One region of the Zhaonella formicivorans genome, then DNA from elsewhere that is predicted to be linked to it. Evidence: riboswitches for the same ligand, from Rfam matches in the RefSeq annotation. Region 1 holds a riboswitch; the other holds the start of a gene.

Region 1 (3,639 bases):
AACTTTAACCCCCTCCGGCACCTGTACTGCGCTCACGGTATTGGCAAAACCCTCTACAGGGTAAAGCTTAAGTCCGGCGGCCAGCAAAGCGCCCCGTACCGCTTCCCCTAAGACCCGGTGCCTTTCAAGCCTGCTTTCGTCTTGCAGCAACAGGTCCACCGCCTCCCGCAGCCCGTAAATGTCACTGATGGGCTGGGTATAGGGAAACCACTTTTCCTCATACCATTTTTTCCACAGGGCCAGATTGCAGTAAAAAGCAGCAATAGGCTTTTTCCGGTTTAAAACAGCTTTCCAGGCATCGGCGCTGATGCTTAGAAAAGTTAGCCCCGGCGGTGCTGATAAGCATTTTTGCGATCCTCCCAGGGCAATATCGATTTTCCACTGGTCAACCAGGAGAGGCTCTCCACCGATGGCGGAAACAGAATCTACCACTGTGAGGATGCCGAATTTCTTCAGCACGGGACATAGTTCCCGGACTGGGTTCACAAGGCCCGAAGGGGTTTCACAGTGGACAACGGTGGCAAACTTAAAGTCGCTGTCCTGCTCTAGAAATTCCTGCAGCTCCTCTGGGCTGATTGGTTGTCTGTAGTCCCTGGTGAAATAGACAGCTTCCCCGCCGTACATTTTTACAAAGTCACCAAAACCTCTGCCGAAAATGCCGTTCTCCAGGCAAAGCACCCTGTCACCCGGCTCGATTAAAGAGGCGCAAGCCGCTTCCAGACCTAGGATTCCTTCACCGTTTAAAATCAGCACATCGTTTTTAGTTGCCAAAAGCTTCTGCAACTGCCTGGCAGTTTCTTTATAAAACTCGTAAAAGTCCGGGTCCAGGTCTGGATTGGTAATTGGTCTGGCCAGGGCTTGCCTTACCCGTTCGCTTACGTAGGTTGGCCCCGGCGTCATAATTAATATTTCATGCATTTGCCCTGTCTCCTTAAAGTTAAATTTTACCCAACTGCTTACAGCACTTATTTTAGCATAAACTTGCTGACTTTAATCAAAAAATATAGGTAAGTAAAGAAAACTTGGCTTGCGCCAAGCTGCGCTTATGCAAATCAGAAAGTCGATAAACTTCTGATTTGCCGAGATAAACGCTGCCTTAGCAAAGATAATTATTTAAAAAGGAGCTGATCCAATGGACTTCGCCCGTGCCCAAGAGATTTTAAATTCCCCGGAGACTTTTGAAGTTTTGTACCAAGGCTTGCCGGTCTGGATTGAATACTTAAATTCGGCAAATCAAACAGCCCTTGTCACTTCTGACTTTTTGCCCGGCGGCAGTTCCACCGTGCCCGTGGAGCAGTTGGTGGAGGAGGGCAAAGCTATGCTGCACTGAGATTTTGACAGGTATCTTAAAAAACCTTGGCTTGACGCGTTTGGAAATTTAGTTTACTATTAGTATTAACTACTAAACCTATAGAATTTCTTGGAAAAACACAGTTTATTAATTAAATAATGCTCAACACTCTTATCAAGAGCAGGTGGAGGGACTGGCCCAATGAAACCCGGCAACCGGCGGCCCCGGATAGAGGGATGTACGGTGCTAATTCTTGCGGAAGCATAGCTTCCGGGAGATGAGAGAGGTGCCAAATTGCTGTTCTAACCTTTCTCACAAGAGAAAGGTTTTTCTTTAACTGTAATTCTTAGTATTTAGAGGGGGTTACTTAACTATGAAATTGGAAAGCATATTAGCGCAAATTGGATCCCAAGCGGAACCGGTGACGGGGGCTGTCAGCTATCCCGTTTATCAAGCTGCTGTCTTTCGCCACCCGAAATTAGGCCAAAGCACCGGTTTTGATTATTCCCGCACCCAAAACCCGACCCGCCAAGTTTTGGAAAAGGCAATAGCCCGGCTGGAAGCAGGCGATGCCGGTTTTGCCTGCAGCTCAGGAATGGCTGCTTTGCAGACTGTTTTTGCTTTATTCAGCCAAGGGGACCATCTCCTTGTCTCCTTGGACCTTTATGGCGGCACTTACCGGCTATTGGAGCGCATCCTTTCCAGGTTTGGCATTACAGCAACCTATGTGGACACCAATAATCTTCGGGCATTGGAAGAAAATTACCGCCCGGAAACTAAAGCCATCTTAATTGAAACACCTACCAACCCTTTAATGATGATCACCGATCTGGAGGCAGTCTGCGGCTGGGCAAAACAAAAAGGGCTGCTCTCAATAGTAGATAACACGCTGCTCACTCCTTTTTTCCAGAGACCCCTTGAACTAGGCGCCGATATCGTAATCCACAGTGCCACCAAATATCTGGGGGGACATAATGATGTGCTGGCCGGGCTCATCGTCACCAAAGGCAAGGAGCTATCCGAAGAAATGGCATTCCTGCATAATTCAATAGGGGCCGTTTTGGGACCCCAAGACAGCTGGCTGTTAATGAGAGGAATGAAAACGCTGGCCCTGCGCATGGAACGACATGAATCCAATGCAGTTAAAATAGCTAATTACCTAATGGAACACCCCTTGGTGGAGCAGGTTTTTTACCCGGCGCTGGCCACCCATCCGGGCTATGCTGTACAAAAAAAGCAGTCTGCGGGGAATACGGGAATTTTTTCTTTCAGGGTGCGAGACGCCCGCTATGTTGAACCTATTTTACGCCACATTAAATTAATTGCTTTTGCTGAAAGCCTGGGCGGAGTAGAATCCTTAATGACCTACCCCGCTGTCCAGACTCATGCTGATATTCCGGAGGAGATCCGCCGCAAAGTAGGGGTGGATGAACGGCTGCTGCGCATTTCCGTAGGAATTGAGCATGTGGACGATCTCATCGCCGACCTTAGCCAGGCATTGGCAGCGGCAAAAAGGGAAATCGAGGAGGAAAGATGTAATGGGTGACAATAAAAAAAATAGCAGCGCCGAAAAATTTGCTACTAAACTAATTCATTTTGGCGGGGAAATCGATCCCAGCACCGGCGCCGCCAGTGTGCCTTTATACCAGGCTTCAACGTTCCATCATTTTTCCCTGGCGGACCCTCCCCGGTACGACTATACCCGTTCCGGCAACCCCACCCGCCAGGCATTGGAGGACTATATTGCCTTCCTTGAAGGAGGGGTAGAAGGCTTTGCCTTTGCCTCCGGCATGGCGGCCATTTCCACCGCATTTCTGCTTTTATCCAGCGGCGATCATGTCATTGTCACAGAGGATGTCTACGGAGGTACCTACCGGCTCTTGACAACCATTCTCAACCGGCTGAATATTGAATCCACCTTTGTAGATATGACCGATCTGGAAAAGGTAGTGGCCGCAAAAAAGCCTAATACGAAAGCGGTCTTCATGGAAACTCCTTCCAACCCTACCCTGAAAATTACGGATATCAAGGCGGTAACTGCATGGGCTGAAGCCAACGGCCTGATTACCATGCTGGATAATACTTTCATGACGCCATATCTGCAGCGTCCCATTGAGTTGGGAGTGGATATCGTCTTACACAGCGCCACAAAGTTTCTGTCCGGACACAGCGATCTGCTGGCGGGGCTGGCGGTAGCAAGAACCGAAGACCTGGCCCAAAGGCTAAAACATCTGCAAAATTCCTTAGGAAATGTACTGGGGGTCCAGGATTCCTGGCTTTTGATGCGGGGCATAAAAACTTTAAAAGCCCGTATGGACCAAGCGGAAAAATCAGCCCGGAGGCTTGCC
Region 2 (3,639 bases), 1.0 Mb from region 1:
GCGGCGTTTTTGAATTCTCTTAGCCCTTTACCAATAGCCTTTCCAACTTCAGGCAGTTTGCCTGGACCGAAGATTATTAAAGCAATAGCCAAAATGAGTATTAACTCCCATGGCCCTATGCTAGGCAAAAAACCAAACACGGTGCAACCCCCTCGTCATATTGTTATACTCATTAATTCGCTGCAAATATCGGTTTTCCTTCCAAAAGCATTAGTAGATGTGAATCCCAAAATCTGTTTTGAACATTTGGCAAAAGTAAAAATGTTAGTGTAAAATTACTGTAGGATACCCTGCAGGAAAAAAAGGGCAGGGGAAAGAAATAAGACCTCACCGTCTGGCGAAAGACGGAGCCTTAAGCCCTAAGGCAAAAAGACTCGAGAGGTGAGGTCTTATGGAAAAGATAATTCAACACTTATGGGATAAATTCCTGCTGGTTGGGGAAAACGTAATTGAGGCTTTAGAGAGAAAAATCACATATCCGGAGTTGGAAATCAAGGTTAAAGAGATCCTTAACCAATTGGGAAAAGACATACTGAAGATGGTCCTGGAAACCCAGGATGCTTATCTGGTTGAGCACCGGGAAGAACGTCCCGGTTGGGTGGTTGAGCGGCGTCAAGAAGAGAAACATGTGGTCACAGTCTTTGGAGAAATGAGCTATCATCGTACCTACTTTTACCATAAAGAAACCCAATCCTACGCTCATTTAGTTGACGACTATGCCGGATATACACCACACATGCGGGTGGATGCAGCAGCTAAGTCCGTATTGGCTGACATGGCTACCGAACAATCTTACCGTCGTAGCGGCAGAGGGCCGGAGCAGTACGGATGGGGAGAAAGTTTGAGTGGACAGACAGTCAAGAATACCATAGACAGAATTAAAGTGCCCTTGAGTAGCGATGATATAATACCTGCGCAAAAGCGAAGGGTGAGGATTTTGTACATAGAAGCAGACGAGGACCACGTAGCCCAGTGGGGAAAAAAGGGACGGATGCAAATACCGTTGATCTATGTACATGAAGGAATAGAAAAAGCAAGCCGGGGTAGGAACCGGCTCCGGAATGCCCGCTATTTCAGCGGACCGTACAAGACCATTGACGACTTATGGTTTGCTGTCCTTGACTATATAGAAAAGCAATATGAACTAGACCAGATAGAAAGGATTTATATAAACGGGGACGGAGCAGCGTGGATTCGCAGCGGAACAGAAATAATACCCAAGTCCATATTTATACTTGACCTCTTCCACCTGAGCAAATATATAATAGCCGCTGTAGGCCCTGAGCCCAAACTACAAGCAGCCCTTTGGGAACATATAAAGCGCAGTGACTTGGAAAAAGTAATGGTTGTATTGGATAAAGCCCAAAAACTCCGTCCAGAGCGCCAGAAAGCGATTACAAAAACGAAGCGGTACATTCGGGGGCAGTGGGATGGGATAGAAGCGCGTAACCGATACCGTGAAGAAGTGCAGGGATGCAGCGCAGAAGGACACGTAAGCCATATACTATCTGCCAGATTAAGCAATCGGCCAGGGGGATGGAGCAAAGCAGGAGCCGAACAAATGGCCAGCCTTCGGGCAGCCAAAGCCAACGGGTTAAATATAAAGGAAATATACCTGGCCCAGCAAAAACAACCGGTAAAAGCGTTACAGGTAGACGCAGAAAAACTAAAAAGGGCCAAGAGAACAATCCAAAGGAACGTGGCAATAGAAATGATTCGGAATATGCCCATCCTGAAAGGACCCCAGAGTCCATTGACCAAGGCCCTCAGGGCACTAGCCGCTACTGCGTAGACCTGTGCTAAGGGCAACCAGAAATAATATGTATCTTCATAGTAAAATATTAGCAATACAACCATATAATTCAAAAATTAATCAAAAAATATCAGGCAAATTTACAACGAGGCTACCGCTCTGAACCGGATAGGTGAATTTATCTCGTAAAAAATCCTACAGTTACTTGACACTATCGTAAAAATAAAGCAATTGACCCAATACCCGTAATGTGCTATTATAGGTTTCAGTTAAATAAAAGTAACGCTCTTATCAAGAGTAGGTTGAGGGACTGGCCCGATGACGCCCGGCAACCGACCACTTCAGGGGTGATAACCTCTTAATTGGCACGGTGCCAATTCCTGCAGAACGTTGTTCTGGCAGATGAGAGTTACAGGAATGTAAACCTTTTCTGCCTGTGCGGAAAAGGTTTTTTATTTGTTGGAAACTAACTTTTCTTAAGAAAAGAGGAAATGCAATGATTGAAATTGCAGGCTTAAAAAAGATCTACGGCAAAGGTAAAGGTTCCGTGCTGGCCTTAGATGGAATAGACCTGAAAATTAAACAGGGAGAGATCTTTGGGATTATCGGCTTAAGCGGTGCAGGAAAGAGCACTTTGATCAGGTGCCTGAACATGCTGGAAAGGCCAACAGAAGGAAAGGTAATTGTGGACGGACAAGATATGACAAGTCTATCGGCGAGCGAGTTGCGCCTGGCCCGACGCAATATAGGCATGATCTTTCAGCACTTCAATCTGCTCTGGTCCCGCACCGTAGCCGAGAACGTGGCCTTCCCCTTAGAAATTGCCGGTATTAAGGATAGGGCAAAGATCAACGCTAAAGTAACCCAGCTTTTAGAACTGGTAGGTTTAAGCGATAAAGCCAATGCTTACCCCTCACAGCTCAGCGGCGGTCAAAAACAGCGAGTGGGCATTGCCCGAGCACTGGCCAATGACCCGAAAGTGCTGTTATGCGATGAAGCAACATCAGCCTTAGATCCGCAAACCACCGAGTCTATCCTGAAACTGCTGAGGAGCATCAACCAGCAGCTCAAGCTGACTATTGTAATCATTACTCACGAGATGTCGGTTATCAAGTCAATCTGCGACTCGGTAGCAGTGATTGCGGACGGTAAAATTGCTGAAACCGGGCCGGTTTTGGAGCTGTTTACCAATCCCAGAACTGCAACCGCCCGGGAATTCGTAAAAAGCATAATTAACACAGAAATTCCCGAAGTTGTGACCAAGCGGCAAAACGGTGAAAAAGCAAACAGCCAGTTAATCCGGATTTCCTTTATTGGCGATTCAGCAGGGGAACCGGTAATATCCAACCTGGTGCAAACCTTTAATATCAAAGCTAACATCCTTTATGGCAATATTGACCATATTAAGGATACAATTTTCGGCACCTTAACGGTGCAGCTTGCCGGCCAACCGGGGAATACCGCTCAGGCTATCTCCTACTTAAAGCAACAGGGGTTGAAAGTAGAGGTGTTAACCAATGATTGAATCTCTCATGCAGTATCTGGCCGATATCGGCCCTCAAGTAGCGGTTGCCTTTGTCCAAACGCTTCAGATGGTAATTTTGTCAGTCATTTTTTCCCATATTCTTGGCATACCGCTGGGGATCATTCTGGTAACAACCTCGCCGGGCCATATTCTGGAAAATAAATTTGTCAATCTGGTGCTAGGCGCTGTCATCAACGCAGCCCGCTCCCTGCCATTCATCATCTTGCTGGTAGCAATCATTCCATTTACGCGGGCAATTGTAGGCTCATCTATCGGCACCATGGGGGCAACTGTTCCACTGACGGTGGGAGCAATTCCATTTGTGGCCAGAATGGTGGAAACATCCCTGAAAGAAATTGAA

What was found. Region 1 has a riboswitch for S-adenosylmethionine ahead of EYS13_RS11580 (PLP-dependent transferase). Riboswitches for the same ligand answer to the same signal wherever they lie in the genome.
Region 2: another riboswitch for S-adenosylmethionine. It lies ahead of EYS13_RS00245 (methionine ABC transporter ATP-binding protein); the one in region 1 lies ahead of EYS13_RS11580 (PLP-dependent transferase).

Annotation. Positions count from the first base shown of each region.
Region 1 is NZ_CP085524.1:2,371,797-2,375,435, forward strand. It holds gene EYS13_RS11570 (pyridoxal-phosphate-dependent aminotransferase family protein) at 1-918, opposite strand, end outside; gene EYS13_RS11575 (H-type small acid-soluble spore protein) at 1,133-1,330, shown strand; SAM riboswitch class I at 1,460-1,575, shown strand; gene EYS13_RS11580 (PLP-dependent transferase) at 1,665-2,837, shown strand; gene EYS13_RS11585 (aminotransferase class I/II-fold pyridoxal phosphate-dependent enzyme) at 2,830-3,639, shown strand, end outside.
Region 2 is NZ_CP085524.1:56,770-60,408, reverse strand. It holds gene EYS13_RS00255 (Sec-independent protein translocase subunit TatA/TatB) at 1-140, opposite strand, end outside; gene EYS13_RS00250 (ISLre2 family transposase) at 392-1,792, shown strand; SAM riboswitch class I at 2,039-2,162, shown strand; gene EYS13_RS00245 (methionine ABC transporter ATP-binding protein) at 2,250-3,278, shown strand; gene EYS13_RS00240 (methionine ABC transporter permease MetI) at 3,271-3,639, shown strand, end outside.